DNA from 2 places in the Microbacterium sp. Ag1 genome. Region 1 is predicted to be linked to the other one. Evidence: riboswitches for the same ligand, from Rfam matches in the RefSeq annotation. Region 1 holds a riboswitch; the other holds the start of a gene.
What was found. Region 1 has a riboswitch for thiamine pyrophosphate ahead of AAY78_RS06370 (ECF transporter S component). Riboswitches for the same ligand answer to the same signal wherever they lie in the genome.
Positions count from the first base shown of each region.

Region 1 (11,868 bases):
GCAGGACTCAGCCGGACGGAGCGGATACCCCTGCTGGGGGATGCGCTGGGCCTGCAGCTCGCCTTCAACCCCGGCGCGATCCTGTCGCTCGGGTCAGGGGCGACGTGGGTGCTGACCGTGGTGGGCGTGGCTGCGGTGGCCGCGCTGTTCGTCGCCGCGACTCGCGCGCGCACGAGGGGACGGGCCTGGGGGTGGGGCTTCATCCTCGGAGGTGCCATCGGGAACGTGCTCGATCGTCTGCTCGCACCCCCCGGATTCGGTCGCGGTCACGTCACCGACTTCCTCGCCTACGGGAACTGGTTCATCGGGAACCTCGCCGATGTCGCGCTCGCGATCGGGGGTGTCGTCCTCGTCGTCGGGCTCTTGCTCGACCAGCGTGCGGCAGCGCGGACGACGCAGACCATCGACCGGCCGGACGGCTCGCGCGAGGACGCGGCCGGATGAACGACTGGATGCCCGATGCCCCGCCGACCTTCGCAGACTTCCTCACACCGATCGTCTTCAGTCCGGCCGCTGGGCCGTTCCCCCTCCTACCCCTGGTCGCGGTAGTGCTGGCGGTCGCCTATCTGGCCGGGACCCTCCGGTTGTGGCGGCAGCACCGTCGGTGGCCCGTCTGGCGAACCGTCGTATTCCTCCTGGGGTGCATCGCGCTCGCCGCCACCACGGGCCTCGGGGTCGAGGTGTACGGCTATGCCCTGATGTCGGTGTTCATGTTCCAGCAGCTCACGCTCATGATCGCGATCCCTCCGCTGCTGGTCCTCGGCTCACCGGGCACGCTCCTCCTGCGGGTGACACCGCACCGCGGGCTGGGCGCCGTCGTGCTGCGTATCGCGCACGGAGGGCTCCGCAGCGGGATCGCCCGGTGGATCCTGAGCCCGTGGATCGCGCTGCCGATGTACCTGATCGCGTTCTACGGGCTGTACCTGGCCGGTCTCGCCGACCGTGTGCTCGCAGCACCCGGAGGCCACCTCGCTCTGGAGGTCGGGTTCCTCGTCATCGGGATCCTCTTCGCCATCCCGGTACTGAGCTCCGATCCCCTCCCGGTGCGGCTCGGGCACGGCGGTCGCGCCCTGGACGTCTTCGCCGAAGCGGCCCTGCACGCGTTCTTCGGCGTCTTCCTGATGATGGCGACCACCATGCTCGTCGACCACTTCGTCGCACCGACTCTGGCGCTAGGGATGAATCCGCTCGAAGACCAGCAGCTGGCCGGCGGGCTGGCATGGTCGTACGGCGAAGCCCCGACCCTGCTGATGCTCGTCTACGTGATGCACCGGTGGTTCCGCGACGACACGGCACGCGCCGCCGCGGCCGATCGCTATGCCGATGCGCACGGCACCACTGAGCTCGACGCCTACAACGCCTATCTGGAGGGCCTCCGTGACGACCGCCGCTGAGCCGGTGCGGTGCCCGTCGGGCAGGATGGACGGATGAGCATTCCCTCCGCTTACCTCGACGTGCCGATGAAGGTTCGCGAGCTCGCGCGCGGTGCCGCGCTCGAGCCGGTCTGGCTCAACGGGATCGGCGGGCTGACCTTCCGCACCGACGACGGGCGGTACATCAAGTGGGGTCCGCTCGACGACGAGGCGAACATGCGCGACGAAGCCGAGCGCATGAGGTGGGCACGAACGTGGATCCCCGTACCGGAGGTGATCGAGCAGGGCCAGGACGACACACACGAGTGGCTCGTCACGGTCGCGATCGATGCCCGCAGCGCCGTCGACCCCCGCTGGGCCGACCAGCCGGAGACCGCGGTGCGAGCGGTCGGGGTCGGCCTGCGGATGCTGCACGATGCCCTGCCGGTGGCCGAGTGCCCCTGGGAGTGGAGCACGCAGTGGCGGATCGCCAACGCCGCCGATCGCGGCACGGTCGTGCCAGAGGATCTGCTCCAGGAACCGTCGATCGACCGGTTGGTGGTGTGCCACGGCGACGCCTGCATGCCGAACACGCTTCTCGACGCGGAAGGCCGGCCGGCCGCCTTCGTGGATCTCGCCGCTCTCGGTGTCGCCGACCGCTGGGCCGACATCGCCGTGGCCTCGATGAGCACGATGTGGAACTTCGGCGAAGGCTGGGAGGACACACTGATCGAGGCCTACGGCGTCGACCCCGATCACGAGCGCCTCGAGTACTACCGTCGACTCTGGAACGAGACGTGAGTATCGTGCCCGACGATCGGCCGCGTGTGCTCGGTCCGGTCGTCGACGACATGACCCGGTGCGTGCACTATCAAGGCCCGACCGACATCATCGCGATCCGCTTCGCCTGCTGCGGCGAGTACTACCCGTGCCACCGCTGCCACGAGGAGACCGTGAAGCATGCGGCGCAGCAATGGGCGGCCCATGAGCGCGACAGACGGGCGATCCTCTGCGGTGCGTGCGGGCATGAGCTCACGATCGCCGAGTACTTCGCGGCGACGGCATGTCCACGGTGTTCGGCGCTGTTCAACGAGCGGTGCGCACTGCACCGTGAGCACTACTTCCAGCTCGACCGGAGCTAGCTCCAGACGAAACGGAACGTCCCGACGAGCACGGCGGCGGCGAGCGCAAGTGCCATGATCGCGATTCCGCCGATCACCGCCACCGCATCACGCGGGTGCAACCGGGAGGGACGCGACCAGGTGCGCGGAATGCCGGAGCCGAAGCCCCTGGCCTCCATCGCGAGCGCCAGCTTCGAGCCGCGCCGCACCGCGAACACGAGCAGCACGAACGCCATCGAGAAGAACCGTCGCAGCACACCCCGGTCGCCCACACCGCGCGCGCGACGGGCCAGGCTCATGGTGCGCCAGTCATCGAGGAATAGCCCCAGCATGCGCGTTCCCGCGAGGATGCCGAGCACGAAGCGGCTCGGGAGCTTGGCCACCTGCGCCAACGCGTCGGCGAGCTCGGTCGGGTCGGTGCCGCCGAACAGCAGGATCGTGGGGAGTCCGAGCGCGATCACTCGCAGACTCACCGCGATCGCGAGCGTGATGGAGTCGTCGCTGATCGTCGCGAAGCCGAACGTCCAGTAGATGCGCCCTGCCGGTTCCGCATACAGCAGCATGCTCACACCGGCGATCGGGGCGAAGATCACGACCGGCAGCAGGCGCTTCAGCACCGTCGACAGACGCAGCCCCGTCAACGGTAGGCAGAGCAGCTGCAGGACGATCGCTGCCAGCGCGCTCGTGATGTCGATGGAGGCGAACAGCGGCACGGACAGCAGCAGGGCGAGCAGCAGCTTCGTCACCGGGTTCACACCGTCGAGCCAGACCGGGCGCACGGTCTCGGTCGCCGTCACGACGACGACCCCAACTCGATGCGATGACCGCCCAGGTGTCGGATCACCGCGTCGTCGTGCGTGACCGCGATGATCGACCGGCCACGCGCGATCTCCTCCTGCAGCAGGGCGACGAGCGAGATCCACCCGCGGCGGTCCTGTCCGAACGTCGGCTCGTCGAGCACGATGACCTCCGGCGCCCCGGCCAGCACGGTGGCGACCGACAGCCGCCGCTTCTGCCCTCCGGAGAGCGTGAACGGGTTGGCGAGGGCGAGCGGGGCGAGGCCCAGGCGTTCGAGAAGACCGTCAACGACCGTATCCGTCTTCGCCTGATCCCAGCCGAGCGCCCGTGGCCCGACCGCGAGCTCATCGCGAAGGGTCTGGGCCAGGAACTGGTGCTCCGGCTCCTGGAACACCATCCCGATGCGGGTGAGCAGCTCGCGCGAGGTCCAGCGGATGGGGCGCGTGCCCTTGCGCCCCGCCAGCTCCGGTGCCGACCGCACCTCTCCCGCCTGCTCCGGGATGAGCCCGGCGAGCGTGAGGGCGAGCGTCGACTTGCCGGCGCCGTTCGGCCCGGTGATCACCGTCGCGTTCGCCCGCGGCACGCGCAGGTCGAGCCCGCGCTGCACCGGCGCTCCATGCTCCCGTCCGATCGTCAGGTCGGACGCGGTGAGCGCGTCCGGTGCCGACACCTGCTCCAGCACGGGCAGGTCGATCCCCCGGTCGGGCACCCACACCCCGGCGTCCGCCAGCACGTCGCCGTATGCCGCGAACACCTGGGCCGGTTCCCCGTCGGCGAGCAGTCCGCCGTCGGCCGCGAGCACGATCACGCGCGTCATCAGATCGACCCAGATCGGTGTGCGGTGCTCGACGACGATCAGCGTCGCACCGGTGGAGGCGACGGCATGTTCGACGCTCGCCCGCACCTCGCGCACACCCTCGGGGTCGAGGTTCGCCGTCGGCTCGTCGAGCAGCAGCAGCCCTGGGCGCATCGCGAGCACACCGGCGAGCACCAGTCGCTGCTTCTGTCCGCCCGACAGGGCCTTCGTGGGGCGTTGCAGCGGCACATCGAGCCCGACGGCATCCAGCGCCTCCGCGACGCGACCGGGGATCTCGGATGCGGGCACACCGAGGTTCTCGCACCCGAACGCCACGTCGTCGCCGACCTTCGACAGCACGATCCCCGCATCGGGGTCCTGCAGGACGAGGCCCACCTGACCGTGCCGGGATTCGGGGGCGGCACCGTCGATGTGCAGCGACCCGGTTCGCACCCCTTCGTCGTCGCCGCCGAGGACCCCGGCCAGGCCCGCGAGCAGCGTCGACTTCCCGGCACCGGAGGCGCCGAGCAGCAGCACCCGCTCACCCGGTTCGATCGTGAACGAGACGTCCTCGACGGCGGGGAGCTTCCGACCGGCGTACCGCCAGCCCCAGCCCGCAGCCTGCACGCGGGCCGGGGCGGCGATGGTCACGGTCAGACCTCGCGCACGTGCTCTCGCCCGACGGCGAAGCGGTTCAGTGCACCGGTGACCGCCAACGCGCGCACCAGCAGCCAACCGACGACACCCGCCAGGATCGCCCCGGAGACGACAACGCTGACCAGGTAGATCGTGTTGAACTCGACGGACTTCAGGATGTTGGGCGAGCTGCCGTAGAACAGCTCGAACACCCAGGCAGCCACCGCTGCACCGACACCGGCGAGCGCGGCGACCGCGATCCCGAAGCGCCGGTAGAAGAACAGGGCGAAGATGATCTCCGCGCCGAGTCCCTGCACGATGCCGGACAGCACGGTCGAGACGCCCCACACGTTGCCGATCAGCATCGACACGATCGCTGCGACGAGCTCGACGACCAGCGCCGCACCGGGCTTGCGGATGACGAGGCCGCCGACGACGCCGCCCAGCAGCCAGATGCCGACGGCGATACCGCCCAGTCCCGGCGTCAGAGCATCGGCCGCACCGAACCAGGCGTAGCCGATCGTGTTCCATCCCCAGAACACGAGGCCGATCGCGACGCCGAGGACGGCGGCAACGACGATGTCGACGACGCGCCAGCGCCAGATCGATGTGCGGTGCGGATCCTGTGCGGCGGCGGATGCCTGCTGCGTGGATGCGGACGTGGGCGTACTCATCTGAACTCCTCCCTGCGCTGGCATGACCCAGATCAGGTTCGACGGTCGAAGCGCGATTCGCTCCCTCTCAGCCCGGCTCGCCGGACTCCCGTGGTTGTGCTGACGATCCTACCGTCGGCGACACCCCCGTGGCGACAGGGCCCGGCGCCGCGGAACACGCGCGGGATTGGGTACCGTAAACGAGTGACCGCATCAGATCCCGCCGACGAGGCGACGGGCGTCGTCGGCGACGACGGCCCTGCCCCCGCCGACACCGCCGACACCGCGACAGGCGGATCGGTGCTGACGGCCGAGCAGACGTCGCCTGGAGCGGATGCTCCGGGGACGGTCGTAGACCCGGAGCCCGTCGTAGACCCGGAGCCCGTCGTAGACCCGGAGCCCGTCGTTCCACCGGAGGCCGTCGTTCCACCGGAGGCCGTGAGCGCCCCGGAACCGGCCACCCCCGCGCTGACGAAGCCGCCGTTCATCCCTCGCGACCGCACGGTCTCGGATCCTTCCGGCGAACTCACCGCGTCGGAGACAGCCGCGCCCCAGTGGGCCGACGACACCACGACGGCCACCGCTCTCACCTGGGTCGACGCCGCGACCGTCGCCGAGCACACCGCCACGGCCACTCTCGACGACACCTCGGAGGCCGAGCGATCGAGCGGTCTGCTGCGCGGTGCGCGTCTTCGCCCCGCCATCGCCCGCCCGGTTGTCCTGGTCCCGCTGGCCACGCTCGCCGGTCTCGTCGCCGTCTACGCCGGCACCACACTGCTCTGGCCCCTCCACGAGGTGCCGCCGACGGTGCAGTCGGTCGAGTTCGCGACGACTCCCGCCGCTGCCGCCGCCGTGACCTGGCCGACCGAGGGTGCGGGTGCCGTCGGCATCGCGGGCATGACGACGGCGGCTTCGGTGCCCGACGCCGTGAGCATCGCGAGCATCACCAAGGTCGTCAGCAGTCTGATGGTGCTCGACCGCATGCCGCTCGCTGTCGGGGAGCAAGGACCCGAGTTCTCGTTCACCCGCGCCGACAGCGTGAAGTACTGGGACTACCGGCGCAGTGACCAATCCGCCCTCGACGTGCCCATCGGCGGAGTGCTCACGGAGTACCAGCTGTTGCAGGGGACGCTCATGGGTTCCGCGAACAACTACATCGATCGGCTCGCGACCGAGATCTGGGGCTCCGAGCGCGAGTTCGCGAGGGCTGCAGAGGTGTGGTTGCGCGAACGTGGCCTGACCGGAATCACCGTGGTGACCCCCTCCGGCTTCGACGAGCGCAACGTGGCCACGCCCGAGGCCCTGGTGGCGCTCGGCGAGCGTGCGATGCAGAACCCGGTCTTCGCCGAGATCGTCGGCACCAAGTCCGTCGACCTCCCGGGTGCGGGCACCGTCGTGAACACGAACGGCATGCTCGACGATCCCGGTGTCGTCGGCATCAAGACCGGCACCCTGGTCGGCTGGAACCTTCTCACCGCGAAGGACCTCGTGATCGGTGACACCACGGTGCACCTGTTCGCCGCGGCGCTGAATCAAGCCGGAGACGACGAGCGACTCGCTCTCACGCGTTCCCTGTTCGCCGAGGCGGAATCCGCACTGGAGGCGCAGGCGCCGGCCGTCGCGAAGGACACCGTGGTCGGCAGCGTCACGACTCCGTGGGGCGAGCAGGTCGACGTCATCACCGAATCCGACGCCGATGTGGTGCTCTGGAACAGCGCGACCGCGACCGCCGCGACCGCCTTCGACCTCGGCGAAGAACGCGAACAGGGTGACACGGTGGGCACGCTGACCACGGCAGGACCGGTCAACACCACGACGACTCCGCTGGTGCTGGCCGCGGATGTCGAGGGGCCGAGTCCCTGGTGGCGTCTGACCCACCCGCTCGAGCTGCTCGGGATCAGAGCCGACCAGCCCTGACGCACTCCCCGGCGATCGCCTACGACGACGCCCCACCCCGCGTGAGCGGCGGTGGGGCGTCGTGCGTTGATGCCGTAGGTCAGGAGCGGTGATCGGAGCCGTCAGCGCCGTCTTCCAGCAGGGCCTGCGCCGCGGCCGTCTCGGCTGCCGGCACCTGTGCGCCGACGGACGCGCCGGCCACAGCGGCTGCAGCCTCCGCGCGCGCAGCATCGGTGTCGCCCGCTTCGCCGGTGACGACGACCGGCGTCGTTCCCGTGAGCGCGTCTTCGGCGTCGATGTCGGTCGCGGCCTGCTCGAACTGCGACTGGTACAGACGCCAATAGGCGCCCTGCGCGGCGATGAGCTCGTCGTGCGTTCCCTTCTCCACGATGTCGCCGTGCTCCATCACCAGGATGAGGTCGGCATCGCGGATGGTCGACAGTCGGTGCGCGATCACGAACGACGTGCGCCCCTCTCGGAGCGCGGCCATCGCGTGCTGCAGCAGCAGTTCGGTGCGGGTGTCGACCGCCGACGTGGCCTCATCGAGGATGAGGATCGACGGCTGTGCGACGAACGCCCGCGCGATGGTGATGAGCTGACGCTCACCGGCCGACACGTTCGCTGCATCCTCGTCGAGCACCGTGTCGTATCCCTCGGGGAGGGCGTGCACGAAGCGGTCGACGTAGGTGGCCCTGGCTGCGGCGAGGACCTCTTCATCGGTCGCGGTCGAGCGACCGTAGCGGATGTTCTCGCGGATGCTGCCGGCGAACAGCCACGGGTCCTGGAGCACCATGCCGGTGCGCGAACGCAGCTCGTCGCGGGTCACCTCGGCGATGTCCTGCCCGTCGAGCATGATCCGTCCACCGCTGAGCTCGTAGAAGCGCATGATCAGGTTGACCAGCGTCGTCTTGCCCGCACCGGTCGGACCGACGATCGCGACGGTCTGACCCGGCTCCACCCGGAACGACAGATCACGGATGAGCGGACGATCCGGCGTGTACGAGAACGCGACGTTCTCGAACTCGATGACGCCCTTGCCCTCCACGAGCTCGGGAGCATCGGCGTCGTCGGCCTCCTGCTCCTCGGCGTCGAGCAGTTCGAACACACGCTCGGCGGAGGCGGTCCCGGACTGCACGACAGCGGCCATTCCGCCCAGCTCGGACAGCGGCTGCGTGAACTGCTGCGAGTACTGGATGAACGCCTGCACGTCACCGAGGCGGAGCTGACCGTTGGCGACCATCAGACCACCGAGCACCGCGATGCCCACGTAGCTGAGGTTCCCGACGAACATCATCGCCGGCATGATGATGCCGGAGAGGAACTGCGCCTTGAAGCTCGCCTGGAACAGCTCTTCGTTCTCGTCCTGGAACTTGTCCAGTGCGTCCTTCTCGCGACCGAAGACCTTCACCAGCGCGTGGCCAGAGAACGCCTCCTCGACACGGGCGTTGAGCCGGCCGACCTTGCGCCACTGCGTGCCGAAGGCCTTCTGCGACCGCGGTCCGATGATGCCGAAGATCACGCCCATGAGAGGCAGCGTGATGAGGGCCACGAGGGCGAGCTGCCATGAGATCGAGAACATCATCACGAGCACGCCGATCACGGTGAGCACCGAGGTGAGTGCGCCCGAGAGCGACTGCTGCATCGTCTGCGTGATGTTGTCGATGTCGTTCGTGACGCGCGAGATCAGCTCGCCGCGCTGCACCTTGTCGAAGTACGCCAGGGGCAGGCGGTTGATCTTCGCCTCGACCGATTCGCGCAGTCGCCACATGGTGCGCACCATGATCACGTTGATGACGTAACCCTGGATCCAGGTGAGGAAGGCGGCGGCCACGTAGATGCCGAGCACGGCGGCGATGACGAGCCGCAGCGCGTCGAAGTCGATGCCCTGGCCGACCGTGAAGTCTCCCAGCGCGCCGACCTGGTTCGCGAAGTCGTCCTGTCCGCCTGCCCGCAGCGCGTCGACCACCACGTCCTGCGACGTGCCGGCGGGGAAGCCGGGGAAGCCGTCGGTGGGCTGACCGAGCTGGATGGAGATGAAGCCCTTGTAGACGAGGTTGGTCGCCTCGGCGAGCACCTTGGGCGCTGCGACCGTCAGGACCACGCCGATCGCGCCGAGGATCGACACGAAGACGAACCAGATGGCCGAGGGCTTCAGCAGCCCGATCATGCGCGCGAAGCTGGGGCCGAAGTTGTCGGCCTTGCCCGGTGCGACGCTGTCCCAGTCGCCGGAGTTCTGACGCGCCTGCTCGGCGAGCTCGGCCTCGTACTTCTCCTCGGCGGTCAGCTCGACCTCGGCGACGGACGAAGCCGCCTTGCCGCGGCCCCGCTTGGCCTTGCGCTGGTCGTCGTTCTGCGCGCTCATGCGTCCACCCCCAGCTGCGATTCGACGATCTCTCGGTAGGTGTCGCTCGTCTCGAGCAGCTCCTCGTGCGTGCCGACGCCCACCATGGTGCCGCCGTCGAGCACGACGATGCGGTCGGCGTCCGTGATGGTGGAGATGCGCTGGGCGACCACGATCTTCGTGACGTGCGGGAGTTCCCGCCACAGCGCTTGGCGGAGCCGCGCGTCTGTCGTCAGGTCGAGGGCGGAGAACGAGTCGTCGAAGACGAGGATCTTCGGCTGGTGCACGATCGCGCGGGCGATCGCGAGCCGCTGACGCTGACCGCCGGAGACGTTCGTGCCGCCCTGGGCGATGCGGGAGTCGAGACCGTCCGGCATCTCCTCCACGAAGTCACGACCCTGTGCGATGTCGAGCGCGTGCCACAGCTCTTCGTCGGTGGCCTCTTCACGGCCGTAGCGCAGGTTGGACGCGACGGTGCCGGTGAAGAGGAACGGACGCTGCGGCACCAGGCCGATGCTGTCCCAGAGCGACTCGACGTCGGCCTCGCGCACATCGGTGCCCCCGACGTGCACGGATCCGCCCGAGACGTCGAAGAGACGAGGGATGAGGGAGATCAGCGTCGTCTTTCCCGAACCGGTCGAGCCGACGATCGCGACCGTCTCGCCCGGCTGCGCGGCGAAGCTGATCCCGGTGAGAACCGGCGAGTCGGCTCCGGGGTAGGTGAACTCGACGTCGTCGAGCGCCACGGATCCGGGGACCGGGAACGCGGTGACGCCGTTCTCCGGACGCACGAGGGTGGACTCGGAGTCGAGCACCTCGCCGATGCGCTCGGCCGAGACTGCGGCGCGCGGGATCATCATCGCCATGAAGCTCGCCATGATGACGCCGCCCATGATCTGACCGATGTACTGCATGAAGGCGAACAGCGTGCCGACCTGCACCGTGCCGTTGTTCACCTCGATGCCGCCGAACCAGATGACCGAGACGACCGTGACGTTGAGGATGAGCATGAACAGCGGGAACAGCAGCACGAAGAGCGAGCCGACCTTGCGGCCCACGACCATGATGTCGGTGTTCGCCCCGCGGAAGCGCTCCTCCTCGATGCGCTCGCGCACGAAGGCACGCACCACGCGGACGCCCGTGAGCTGCTCGCGCATGATGCGGTTGACGTTGTCGAGCTTGCCCTGGTAACTGCGGAACAGCGGCACCATGCGGCCGATGACGAGGGCAGCCAGGATGAGCAGCAGCGGCACCGAGACGGCGATCAGCCAGCTGAGTCCGACGTTGGTCTGGACCGCGAAGAAGATGCCGCCGATCGCGAGCAGCGGTGCCGTGACGAGCATGGTCGCGCCCATCATGGCCAGCATCTGCACCTGCTGCACATCGTTCGTGTTGCGGGTGATGAGCGAACCGGCACCGAACTGCGACACCTCACGCTCGGAGAAGCCGCTGACCTTGCCGAAGACGTCGGCGCGGATGTCGCGCCCGGCACCCATCGCTGCACGCGCGGCGAAGTAGGTCGCGGTGACCGAGGCGATGATCTGCCCCAGCGAGACCGCGAGCATGAACAGACCGGTGCTCCAGATGTAGCCGGTGTCGCCCCGGGCGACGCCCTTGTCGATGATGTCGGCGTTCAGGCGCGGGAGGTAGAGGGTGGCTGCCACGCTCGCGAGCTGGAACACCAGCACGGCGAGCAACAGCCATCGGTATCGGGAGAGATAACGGAGGAGGATTTTTCCCAGCACAGGCGGACTTTCTAGGAAGGATGAAACGGCGGATTTCTCGGCAGACGGATGCCGACCGACAATCGGCCACAAGACAGAGTGCCACGATCCGCGGACATTCGTATCCCCCTCATGGTGGACCTTCGCTCACAGCGAACCGCTTCCCGCCCCGATCTGCGGTTTCTGCACGCGGGCGAACAAGTGCGGCTGATTGCAGCGCACTGCGGAACCGCGACCCGCCCTGACCCCGAGGGCCCTTTCTGACCCCGAGGGCTCAGAACAACGTGGGCTGCGGGACGTAGTCGCGCGCGGGGGCGCCGGCGTCGGGCGCGAGCTCGGCGAGCGTGGGCGGGTTCCACTTCGGATCGCGGTCCTTGTCGACGATCTGCGCTCTGATGCCCTCGACGAGGTCGGGATGCTCGTTCACGAACCACATCACGCGACGGTACTCGCCCTCCAGGGCCGCGCGGAGCCCCGGCAGGTCGCGCGCCTCGCGGACGGCGTCGAGCGTCACGGTGAGCCCGGTGGGCGCGAGGTCTTCGAGCAGGTCA
Region 1 covers NZ_LBCR01000027.1:55,578-67,445, reverse strand. Annotated here, with positions in the region: gene AAY78_RS06400 (signal peptidase II) at 1-444, shown strand, start outside; gene AAY78_RS06395 (cytochrome c oxidase assembly protein) at 441-1,394, shown strand; gene AAY78_RS06390 (aminoglycoside 3'-phosphotransferase) at 1,428-2,153, shown strand; gene AAY78_RS06385 (CHY zinc finger protein) at 2,150-2,494, shown strand; gene AAY78_RS06380 (energy-coupling factor transporter transmembrane component T family protein) at 2,491-3,270, opposite strand; gene AAY78_RS06375 (ABC transporter ATP-binding protein) at 3,267-4,718, opposite strand; gene AAY78_RS06370 (ECF transporter S component) at 4,721-5,377, opposite strand; TPP riboswitch at 5,370-5,479, opposite strand; gene AAY78_RS06365 (D-alanyl-D-alanine carboxypeptidase family protein) at 5,561-7,273, shown strand; gene AAY78_RS06360 (ABC transporter ATP-binding protein) at 7,353-9,614, opposite strand; gene AAY78_RS06355 (ABC transporter ATP-binding protein) at 9,611-11,338, opposite strand; gene AAY78_RS06350 (enoyl-CoA hydratase/isomerase family protein) at 11,592-11,868, opposite strand, start outside.

Region 2 (11,868 bases), on a different contig from region 1:
GCGCGACTGAGGGCCGATCCGCGGTGTGAGGCGCACCGTGTCGTCCTCGGATGATCCAGGTCGGCGCCGGAGTACCGTGGCGGGATGAGAATCCTCCCCCAGGGCACTCCGGCCGCCGTCCCCGACGGGGCGCGACCGCTCGGCGAGGGGCCGTTCCTCGAGCCCGGCGCACAGATCGACTGGCACTACCGGAAACCGGGGTGGCAGCCGGGAGAGCCGTCCAGGATCTCGCCGATGCGCGTGGTCCGTGATGATGAGCGCGGTCTCGTGGCCTGGCTCGCTCCCGGGACGCTCCAGGAGGCGCCCGGCTCCAGCGATGGACAGCGCGTTCGGGAAGTGCCTCTCGCCCGGCGCTGGCTCGAGCCGCGGACGCGCATCGTGGAGCGCTGGCGGGGCAACGGGGTGCTGTGCATCGCCCCTGCGGGGATGCCGTGGTCGATCTGGCTTTTCTGGAGCGACACCACCGGGCCGGACTGGGCGTTCTCCGGGTGGTACGTGAATCTCGAAAACGCGCATCTGCGGACAGACCGGGACACCTTCTCGTCCGACCATATCCTCGACGTCGAGATCGATCCGGCGGGCGGCATCCACCTCAAGGACGAGGATGAGCTCGTCGCCGCGATCGCCCAGGGACGGCTCAGTTCCGAGCAGGCCGCGCAGATCGAGCGGCACGCGGACGCGGCCATCGCGTCGTTCGAGGCCGACGACTGGCCGTTCGACTCCGCGTGGACCCGCTGGCGGCCCGACCCCGCCTGGACGGTTCCGGTGCTGGCAGGCCTTGACCGGTTGGGTGCAGGCACACCATGACGGATGTTCTGATCCTGGGCGGCACCGGGTGGCTCTCCGGGCGCGTCGCCGGTCACTGGCGCGACCACGGAGCCACGGTCACCTGCCTCGCTCGAGGCACACGGCCCGCGCCGGAGGGAACGGTCCTGGTGCGTGGCGATCGCGAGGAGGCTTCGACCTACGCCGACCTCGCACGACGGGAGTGGGACCACGTCGTCGACATCTCCTCCCAGGCGGCGCATGTCGATCGGGCAGTCGAGATGCTGGGCGATCGAGCGGCACGATGGACGTACGTGTCATCCGTGTCGGTGTACTCCGATGACGAGACGGTCGGTGCGGACGAATCGGCTCCACGACACCCGGCGGCGGTTCTCGGCGACGAGTACGAGTACGCGGCGCAGAAGGTCGCCGCCGAGGACTCCGTCGCCCGATTGGGGGAGCGGGCACTCGTGGTGCGTCCCGGCCTGATCGTGGGCGACGGAGACCTGAGCGACCGCTTCGGCTACTGGAGTGCTGCGTTCGCTCGTGCCGACGCTGACGCCGTGCTGCTGCCCCCGCTGGACGGGCGGAGCGCTCAGTTGATCGACGTCGACGATCTGGCGGAGTACATCGTCACCGCGCGAGGCAGCGGAGCCGTCAACGCCGTCGGCGACGAGAGGCCTCTCGCGGATGTGCTGCGGATGGTCCGCGCTGCATCCGGGCACACCGGGGCGACCATCGTCGCGGACGAGGAGTGGCTCATCGCGCATGACGTGGACCACTGGGCCGGCCCGCACTCCCTGCCGCTGTGGCTCCCGCCCGAGATGACGGGATTCATGACCCGCTCGAACGCGGCATTCCATGAGACCGGTGGGACGCTCCGTCCGCTCGTCGACACGATCGAGCGCGTGCTCGCCGACGAACGGGAGCGCGGACTCGACCGCGAACGACGTGCCGGGCTCACGCGGGCGCAGGAGCGGGCGCTGCTGGCCGATCGATAGACTGCGGACAGTGACACGGGGTGCCGCGATCCGCGGCTGAGAACAGACCCGTCGAACCTGATCTAGTTCGTACTAGCGAAGGGATGTCGCGATGAGCGATCTTCTGCGTCCTGATTCCACACACGATCTCGCCGAAAAGGCTGCGGTGCTGCTGGGGGTGTTGCGTGAGGCGCCACCGCTGACGCACTGCATCACCAATGCCGTGGTCACCGGCTTCACCGCCAACGTGCTGCTGGCGCTCGGGGCTGCCCCCGCCATGGTCGACATCGTCGGGGAGGCCGGCATGTTCGCCGGTGTCGCCTCGGGGATGCTGGTCAACCTGGGGACGCCCACCCCGGAGCAGCGCGCGGCGACTCTGGAAGCCGTCACCGGTGCGAGGGCAGCCGGTACGCCCTGGGTGCTCGACCCCGTCGCGGTCGGTGCGCTCCCGGTGCGCACCGCACTCGCGCGTCAACTCGTCGAGCAGCGTCCGACCGCGATCCGCGGCAACGCCTCGGAGGTGCTGGCTCTCGCGGGGCTCAGCGCCGGTGGGCGAGGTGTGGATTCCACCGACAGCACCGAGTCCGCGGCCGAGGCCGCATCGGCGCTGGCTCGGACGACACGCGGTGTGGTGGCCGTGTCCGGCCCGATCGATCTGCTCACCGACGGCGAACGCGTGCTGCGGTTGTCCAACGGGCACGAGCTGCTCACGAGGGTCACGGGCGGCGGTTGTGCTCTGGGCGCGGTGATGGCGGCCTTCCTCGGCGCTGCGCGGGCGACAGGGCACGACGCGCTCACGGCGGTCGCGTCGGCGAGCCTCGTGTACACGATCGCGGCGGAGCAGGCAGCGGAGCGGTCCACCGGGCCGGGGAGCTTCGCCGTCGCGCTGCTGGATGCCCTCGCCGCGGTGGATTCCGCTGACATCAGGGTCCGTGCCCGCGTCGAAGGCGGTGCCCTGTGAACGCCGACCTCTCGCTCTACCTCGTCACGGATGCGGAGCTGTGCGGAGACCGGGGCGTCGTCGAGACCGTCCGGCACGCGGTGGAAGGCGGGGTGCGCATCGTGCAGCTGCGCGACAAGGACGCGACCGACGAGGAGACGGTCGAACAGCTGGTCGCGCTGTCGCAGGCGATCGACGGTCGGGCGCTGCTCGTGGTGAACGATCGGCTGGGCGCGGCCGTGGCTGCTCGTGAGCGTGGAGCCAGGGTCGATGGCGTGCACCTCGGTCAGGGCGACGCCTCGGTGCTGCGCGCCCGTGAGGCACTCGGACCCGACGCGTTGATCGGCCTCACCGCCAACACCGCCGCGCACCTCGACGCGGTGCGGGCCCTCCCGGCCGGGACGGTCGACTACCTCGGGGTCGGCGTCATCCGTCCCACCCTCACGAAGCCGGATCACCCCGTCCCGCTGGGCGTGGAGGGATTTCGCGACTTCGCCAGGCGCAGCGCACTCCCGTGCGTGGCGATCGGCGGTGTCCACATCGACGACACCGAGGCCCTTCGCGATGCCGGTGCGGCGGGGGTGGCCGTGGTCTCGGCGCTGTGTGCCGCCGACGATCCGGCCGCCGTAGCGACGCGGTTCCTGCGGCGCTGGCGCTCCGGGGGTGTACCGCGAGTGCTCAGCATCGCCGGGAGCGACCCGTCCGGAGGTGCGGGCATCCAGGCCGACCTCAAGTCCATCGCCGCGAACGGCGGGTACGGGATGGCTGTGCTCACGGCGCTGACCGCGCAGAACACGCAGGGCGTGCGCGCTGTGCACGTGCCGCCGGTCGACTTCCTCCGCGCGCAGCTCGATGCCGTGTCGGACGACATCGTGATCGACGCCGTGAAGATCGGGATGCTCGCCGACGCCGAGGTCATCCGCGCAGTGGGGGCGTGGCTCGACCGCGTGCGCCCGCCTGTCGTGGTGCTCGATCCCGTCATGGTCGCGACCTCCGGCGACCGGCTGCTGGATCCGGAGGCGGAGCGAGCACTGCACGGACTCCTCGCGCGGGCGACTCTGGTCACTCCGAATCTCGCCGAACTCGCGGTGCTCGCCGGTCGGGAGATCGCCGACTGGGAGGATGCCATCTCCGCGGCGCACGAGCTGTCCGCCCGGATCGATGCGGCCGTCCTGGTCAAGGGCGGCCATCTCGTCGGCGATGAGGCCCCCGATGCGTTGGTCGACGCGGCGCGCGGTCTGCGCAGAGACTTTCCAGGACGACGGATCACGACCGGAAACACCCATGGCACCGGCTGCTCGCTGTCGTCCGCGCTCGCGACCCTGCTCGCGCGGGGGCACGACGCAGAAGCGGCCGTCGGCGCCGCGCGCATCTGGCTTCGCGAAGCCCTGCGGGCGGGGGACGCGTTGCGCGTCGGCGGTGGGCACGGGCCGATCAACCACTTCTCCGGACTCTGGGAACGGGCGGGAACAGAGGCCCGTCCGGTCGCGGACGACATCGCGGCGGACTGGTGGCACGACATCAGGGAGATCCGCACCGCGATCGACGAGCTGCCCTTCATCCGCGCGCTCGCCGACGGGACGCTGGAGCGCGGACCGTTCCTGTCCTATCTCGCCCAGGACGCGCTGTACCTGCGCGAGTACGCCCGTGTGCTCGCGGAAGCGTCCCGGCTCGCGCCGACATCCGATGAGCAGGCGTTCTGGGCGGAGTCGGCACGCGGTTCGATCGTGGGCGAGCTAGAGCTGCACGCGTCGTGGTTGACTCCGACGCAGGGGGTGAGCGCGGACACGTTCTCCGCCGAGCCGGGGGCGGCCACCACCGCCTACCTCGATCACCTGCGCTCTGTCGCGTTCGGTGGGGACTACGCAGAGATCGTCGCGGCCGTCCTCCCGTGCTTCTGGCTATACACCGACCTCGGCCGACGCCTGCATGCCGGGGCCTTCGGTCAGTACGCGCAGGATCCCCAGCACCCCTACGCCTCGTGGCTGGTGGCCTACGCCGATCCCGCGTTCGAAGAGGCGACCGAGACGGCGATCGCCTACGCCTCCGAAGCGGCGGCAACGGCTGATGCCGCGACCCGCGCCAGGATGCGCCACGTCTTCGAGGTCTCGAGTGCCCACGAACTCGCCTTCTTCGCCGCACCGCTGGAGCCCTCACCCCGCAGATGACGAACCGGATTTGCGGTGGCAGCCGAGGCCGCGCTACTGTCGCGACATGCCTTCGGCCGCCACCGCTTCTCCGACGCTCGCTCCGAGCGTCATCGCTGTGCGCCGACGCCGCGGCCGCCGACTGTAGGCGACCCCGCCCTTCTGCCCGTGCGCGCACGGCGGTCGAGTGCCGGTGTCGCCGCCTCCGGCCCCGTCCACGGTCCCGATTTCCTCGAGGGCCTGACCGTTAAGGTAGAAGCATGACGTATTCCGTCGCCGTCTCCGGCGCATCCGGCTACGCAGGCGGCGAGATTCTGCGCCTCCTGGCCGCCCATCCCGACATGGAGATCCGCACCGTCACGGCGCATTCGAACGCCGGGCAGCCTCTCGTCGACCACCAGCCGCACCTGCGCTCACTCGCACACCTCACGCTGCAGGACACGACACCGGAGATCCTCGCCGGCCACGACATCGTGTTCCTCGCCTTGCCGCACGGGCAGTCGGGGCAGTACACCGATGCGCTGGGCGATGTCCCGCTCGTGATCGATGCCGGCGCCGACCACCGACTCACGTCCGCCTCGGCGTGGGATGCGTTCTACGGCGGCGACTTCCACGAGCCGTGGACCTACGGTGTGCCAGAGCTCCTCATCGACGGGGTCAAGCAGCGTGAGCACCTCCGTGGAGCCACGCGCATCGCGGCGCCGGGATGCAATGCCTCCACCGTGAGTCTCAGCCTCGCGCCCGGTGTGGCCGCCGGGGTGATCGACCCCTCCGACATCGTCTCCGTGCTCGCCGTCGGACCGTCCGGCGCGGGGAAGAGCCTCAAGACGAACCTGCTCGGCAGCGAGATCCTGGGCACCGCCAACCCCTATGCGGTCGGCGGAACCCACAGACACATCCCCGAGATCCGTCAGGCGCTCGCCGCGGCGTCCGGGGTGGAGTCCGACGGCATCCGGATCTCGTTCACGCCGGTGCTGGTGCCCATGTCGCGCGGGATCCTCGCCACGTCCACCGCACCCATCGTCGACGGTGCGACGGATGCGCAGATCCGTGACGCTTGGCAGAGCGCCTATGGCGACGAGACCTTCGTGCAGCTGCTGCCCGAGGGACGCTTCCCCCGCACGGCCGACGTGCTCGGAGCCAACACCGCGCTGATCGGCCTCGCGATCGACCGGGCCGCGAACCGGGTCACGGTCGTCACCGCGGTCGACAACCTCGTCAAGGGCACCGCCGGCGCTGCCGTCCAATCCATGAACATCGCGCTGGGTCTTCCCGAAGCCCGCGCCCTCTCAGTGAACGGAGTAGCGCCGTGAGCGTCACCGCCCCCGCAGGATTCGAAGCGGCCGGTGTCGCCGCCGGGCTGAAGTCGACCGGCAAGCCCGATGTCGCCGTCGTCGTCAACCGCGGACCTCGCAAGGTGGGTGCCGCGGTCTTCACCAGCAACCGCGCCAAGGCGAACCCGATCATCTGGTCGCAGCAGGCAGTGGCCGACCGGGTCGTCGAGGCCGTGGTGCTCAACTCCGGCGGTGCGAACTGCTTCACCGGCGCGTTCGGGTTCCAGACCACCCACCAGACGGCGGAGAAGGCGGCCGAACTGCTCGGCGTCAGCGCCGGGGACGTGCTGATCTGCTCCACCGGCCTCATCGGCACCGGGGACGAGACGTTCCGCTCGCGTGTGCTGGCCGGCACCGAGCAGGCGATCGCCGAGCTCAGCGCCGACGGCGGGGAGAGCGCGGCACAGGCCATCATGACCACCGACACCGTTGCGAAGACCGCCGTGATCAGCCGTGATGGCTGGACGATCGGCGGTATGGCGAAGGGTGCGGGCATGCTCGCGCCGGGACTCGCCACGATGCTCGTGGTGATCACCACCGATGCCGTCCTCGAGCCGCTTCAGGCCGATGAGGCGCTGCGCCGTGCGACAGGGCAGACGTTCGACCGTCTCGATTCCGACGGCTGCATGTCGACGAACGACCAAGTCACGCTCCTCGCCAACGGGGCATCCGAGGTCGTGCCGGACCTCGACGACTTCACCGCCGCGCTCATCGAGCTCTCCCAGGAGCTCGCGGTCAAGCTGCAGGGTGACGCCGAGGGCGCGAGCCACGACATCACGATCGAGGTGCAGCATGCTGTGACCGAGCAGGACGCCGTCGAGGTCGGCCGGTCGGTCGCGCGCAACAACCTCTTCAAGGCGGCGATCTTCGGCAACGATCCGAACTGGGGGCGGGTGCTCGCGGCGATCGGAACGACGAATGCGCAGTTCGACCCCTACGACGTCGACGTCTGGATGAACGGCGTGCGCGTCTGCAGCCAGGGTGGTCCGGACCGCCCCCGCGAAGAGGTCGACCTCACCCCGCGCGCCACGCACCTCATGATCGACCTCAAGGTCGGGGAGTCGACGGCCACGGTGCTCACGAACGACCTGACCCACGACTACGTGCACGAGAACAGCGCCTACGCCTCATGACCGACATCCAGGACACCACGCCGGACGTCGCCGCGCAGAAGGCCACGACGCTCATCGAGTCGCTGCCGTGGCTGAAGAAGTTCCGCGACCAGATCGTCGTCATCAAATACGGCGGCAACGCCATGGTGTCGGAGGAGCTGCAGGACGCCTTCGCCCAGGACATCGCCTACCTCCGCTACGTCGGGGTGCTTCCGGTCGTGGTGCATGGTGGAGGGCCGCAGATCTCCAACATGCTGCAGCGGCTCGAGATCCCGAGCGAGTTCAAGGGCGGCTACCGCGTCACCAACACCGAGGCGATCAGCGTCGTGCGCATGGTGCTCACCGGTCAGGTCAACCCGCAGCTCGTGTCGAAGATCAACTCGCACGGCCCGATCGCGACCGGCCTCAGCGGGGAGGACGCCGGACTCTTCGGAGGGCGCCGTCGTGGTGTCGTGATCGACGGCGAAGAAGTCGACCTCGGTCGGGTCGGCGACGTCGTCGAGGTCGATCCGACGCCCGTGCTCGACCACCTCGCCGCAGGGCGCATCCCGGTGGTGTCGAGCATCGCGCCCGATCTCGATCACCCCGGGCAGTCGCTCAACGTCAACGCGGATGCCGCGGCAGCCGCTCTCGCGGTCTCGTTGCACGCGCGAAAGCTCGTCATCCTGACCGACGTGCCGGGGCTGTATGCCGACTGGCCCAACCGCGACTCGCTCGTCTCCCATCTGACGTCGGATGTGCTCATCCAGATGCTTCCGACGCTCGAGTCGGGGATGATCCCGAAGATGCGGGCCTGTCTCGACGCGGTCGAGGGCGGCGTCGACGCGGCGGCGATCATCGATGGGCGGGTGCCGCACTCGGTGCTCGTCGAACTCTTCACCAGCAAGGGAATCGGGACCGAAGTGGTCCTGGGAAAGAACGAGGTGACGGCATGACCGTCTGGCAGGACGATGCGGCACGCGATCTCGTGCTCAACGCGGGGGAGCGGCTCGCGCTGCTGGTCCGCGGTGAGGGCTCGTACCTGTGGGATGCCGACGGCCGACGCCACCTCGACTTCCTCGCGGGCATCGCGGTGACCTCGCTCGGGCACGCGCATCCGGCCTTCGTCGAGGCGGTCTCGACGCAGGCGGCCACGCTCGCGCACGTGTCGAACTACTTCGCCACCCCGCCCCAGCTCGCGCTCGCGGCACGCCTGAAGCGTCTGGCCGGTGCCGGCATCGACGGTCGCGTGTTCTTCTCGAACTCGGGTGCCGAGGCCAACGAGGCCGCGTTCAAGCTCGCGCGTCTGCACGGCGGCTCCGAGCGGCCGCGCATCCTCGCTCTCGAGAACGGCTTCCACGGTCGTACGATGGGCTCGCTCGCGCTCACCGCCAAGGCCTCGATGCGCGCGCCGTTCGAGCCGATGCCCGCCGGGGTCGAGCACATCCCCGCCACGATCGAGGCTCTCGAGGCCGCGATGGATGACCGCGTCGCCGCGATCATCGTCGAGCCCATCCAGGGCGAGGCCGGAGTGGTCGAGCTGCCGGAGGGCTATCTCGCCGCTGCGCGCTCGCTGACCCTCGCTCACGGCGCCCTGCTGATCGTCGACGAGATCCAGACGGGTGCGGGTCGTACCGGTGAGTGGTTCGGTTTCAGTCACGAGGGCATCACCCCCGATGCGATCACCCTCGCCAAGGGCATCGGCGGCGGCTTCCCGATCGGCGCGCTGGTCACCTTCGGTGCTGCCAGTGCGCTCTTCACCCCGGGATCCCACGGTTCCACCTTCGGCGGCAACCCGCTCGCGACCGCGGTCGCGGATGCGGTCCTGGCCGAGATCGAGAGTGCCGGCCTGGTCGAGAACGCCGCCCGTCGTGGTGCCGAGCTGCGCGAGATCCTGCTCGGCATCGACTCGCCGCTGATCGACGGTGTGCGCGGACGTGGTCTGCTTATCGGCGTGGCGCTGACCGCACCCGTCGCCGGTGAGGTCGTCGCGGCCGCCCAGGAGCGCGGTCTCATCGTCAACGCCGCCAACCCCGAGACGGTTCGCATCGCACCGGCTCTCACGATCGGCGACGCCGAGCTCGCCGAGTTCCGCGAGCTGTTCACGGCTTCGCTCGCCGACGTCCAGGCCTCTGCTGCCGGAAAGGTATCCGCATGACCCGCCACCTGCTGCGTGACGACGATCTGACCCCCGCCGAGCAGGCCGAGATCCTCGATCTCGCGATCGAGCTGAAGAAGGACCGGTGGGCCGACAAGAGCCTGGCCGGCCCCCAGACCGTCGCGGTCATCTTCGACAAGTCCTCCACGCGCACCCGCGTCTCGTTCGCGGTGGGGATCGCCGACCTCGGCGGTTCGCCGCTGATCATCTCGACAGCGAGCAGCCAGCTCGGCGGCAAGGAGACCCCGTCCGACACCGCTCGCGTCCTGGAGCGCCAGGTCGCCGCCATCGTGTGGCGCACGTACGCGCAGTCGGGTCTCGAGGAGATGGCGGAAGGTACACGTGTGCCGGTCATCAATGCGCTGTCGGATGACTTCCACCCGTGTCAGCTGCTCGCCGACCTGCTCACGATCCGCGAGCACAAGGGCGACCTGAAGGGGCTCACGCTGACGTTCTTCGGAGACGGCCAGAGCAACATGGCGCACTCCTACGCGCTCGCCGGTGTGACTGCGGGCATGCACGTGCGCATCGCGTCGCCCGAGGACTACGCTCCTCGTGCGGATGTCATCGAGGCCGCCGATCGACGCGCCGCCGAGACCGGCGGGTCGATCACCCTCTTCACCGACCCGGTCGAGGCCTCTGCCGGTGCCGACGTCGTCGTGACCGACACCTGGGTGTCGATGGGCAAGGAGGAGGAGAAGCTCGCACGCATCCGCGACCTCGGCGGCTACAAGGTCACTCCGGAGACGATGACCCTGGCCGATCCTGAGGCGATCTTCATCCACTGCCTCCCTGCCGACCGCGGCTACGAGGTCGATTCCAGCGTGATCGACGGTCCGCAGAGCGTGGTCTGGGACGAGGCCGAGAACCGCCTGCACGCGCAGAAGGCGCTGCTGGTCTGGCTCCTCGGCAAGAAGGACACGTGATGAGCGACGCGACGCACGAAGGCACCAACGAAGGCGCGCTCTGGGGCGCCCGCTTCGCCACAGGGCCCTCGCCTGAACTGGTGGAGCTGAGCCGTTCCACCCACTTCGACTGGATCCTCGCTCCGTACGACATCGCGGGCTCCCACGCGCACGCCACCGCGCTCGAAGCGGCCGGGTACCTGGAACCGGACGAGGCGCGGCGGATGCACGAGGGGCTGGACGCGGTCGCGCGCAAGGTCGCCGACGGCACTCTGCGCCCCGTGCCGACCGATGAGGACGTCCACGGCGCGCTGGAGCAGGCGCTGATCGTCGAGCTAGGGCCGGAGCTCGGCGGGCGGCTGCGTGCCGGTCGCAGCCGCAACGACCAGATCGCCACGCTCGTGCGCATGTACCTGATCGACCATGCGCGAGTGATCGCCCGCGACATCCTCCGGGTGATCGATGCCTTGGTCGCTCAGGCCGAGGCTCATCCGACGGCGATCCTTCCCGGCCGCACGCATCTGCAGCACGCACAGCCGGTGCTGCTCGCCCACCACCTGCAGGCGCACGGGTGGCCGCTGGTGCGTGAGCTCGAACGTCTCGTGGACTGGCGTCGTCGCGCCGGTGTCTCGCCGTACGGCGGCGGAGCGCTGGCCGGTTCCACCCTCGGGCTCGACCCCGCACTCGTGGCGACCGAGCTGGGCCTCGACCGCCCCGCGGAGAACTCGCTCGACGGCACGGCGGCTCGCGATGTCGTGGCGGAGTTCGCCTTCATCACGGCGATGACCGGCGTCGACATCTCGCGCCTGTCCGAGGAGATCATCCTCTGGAACACCCGCGAGTTCGGCTTCGTCACCCTCGACGACGGCTACTCGACGGGCTCGAGCATCATGCCGCAGAAGAAGAACCCCGACATCGCCGAGCTCGCTCGGGGCAAGTCGGGGCGTCTGATCGGAAACCTCTCCGGCCTGCTCGCCACCCTCAAGGGCCTCCCGCTCGCGTACAACCGCGACCTGCAGGAGGACAAGGAGCCGGTCTTCGACTCGGTGCAGACCCTCGAGGTGGTGCTTCCCGCGTTCGCCGGGATGATCGCGACGCTGCGTTTCGACACCGAACGGATGGCGGCGCTCGCGCCTCAGGGGTTCTCCCTTGCGACCGATGTCGCCGAGTGGCTCGTGAAGCGCCGCGTGCCGTTCCGGGATGCGCACGAGATCTCCGGTGCGCTCGTGCGGGCGTGCGAGGAGCGGGGGATCGGGCTGGAGGATGCTTCCGATGAGCTGCTGCTCTCGGTGTCGCCGCATCTCGTGCCCGAGGTGCGCGAGGTCCTCACGATCGAGGGCTCCGTCGGGTCGCGGACCGGGATCGGCGGCACCGCACCGGAACGGGTCGCCGAGCAGCGCGCGGAACTCGTCGCGCGCGCACAGGCGGCAGCCCACGCCCTCGGCATCTGACCGGAGGCTTCTGACCGGAGGCGCAGGCGGCCACCGTCGCTGCCTGCTCAGTGCAGGTCGGCGTCGGCCTCCGACCGTTCCCAGCGCGTGAAGCGCA
Region 2 covers NZ_LBCR01000032.1:326,923-338,790, forward strand. Annotated here, with positions in the region: gene pheT (phenylalanine--tRNA ligase subunit beta) at 1-10, shown strand, start outside; gene AAY78_RS14755 (DUF402 domain-containing protein) at 85-807, shown strand; gene AAY78_RS14760 (NAD-dependent epimerase/dehydratase family protein) at 804-1,766, shown strand; TPP riboswitch at 1,773-1,867, shown strand; gene thiM (hydroxyethylthiazole kinase) at 1,858-2,706, shown strand; gene AAY78_RS14770 (bifunctional hydroxymethylpyrimidine kinase/phosphomethylpyrimidine kinase) at 2,703-4,853, shown strand; gene argC (N-acetyl-gamma-glutamyl-phosphate reductase) at 5,093-6,145, shown strand; gene argJ (bifunctional glutamate N-acetyltransferase/amino-acid acetyltransferase ArgJ) at 6,142-7,299, shown strand; gene argB (acetylglutamate kinase) at 7,296-8,213, shown strand; gene AAY78_RS14790 (acetylornithine transaminase) at 8,210-9,415, shown strand; gene argF (ornithine carbamoyltransferase) at 9,412-10,341, shown strand; gene argH (argininosuccinate lyase) at 10,341-11,771, shown strand; gene AAY78_RS14805 (DUF1349 domain-containing protein) at 11,819-11,868, opposite strand, start outside.
Region 2: linked by a shared signal. The riboswitch ahead of thiM (hydroxyethylthiazole kinase) and the one ahead of AAY78_RS06370 (ECF transporter S component) in region 1 are both predicted to bind thiamine pyrophosphate.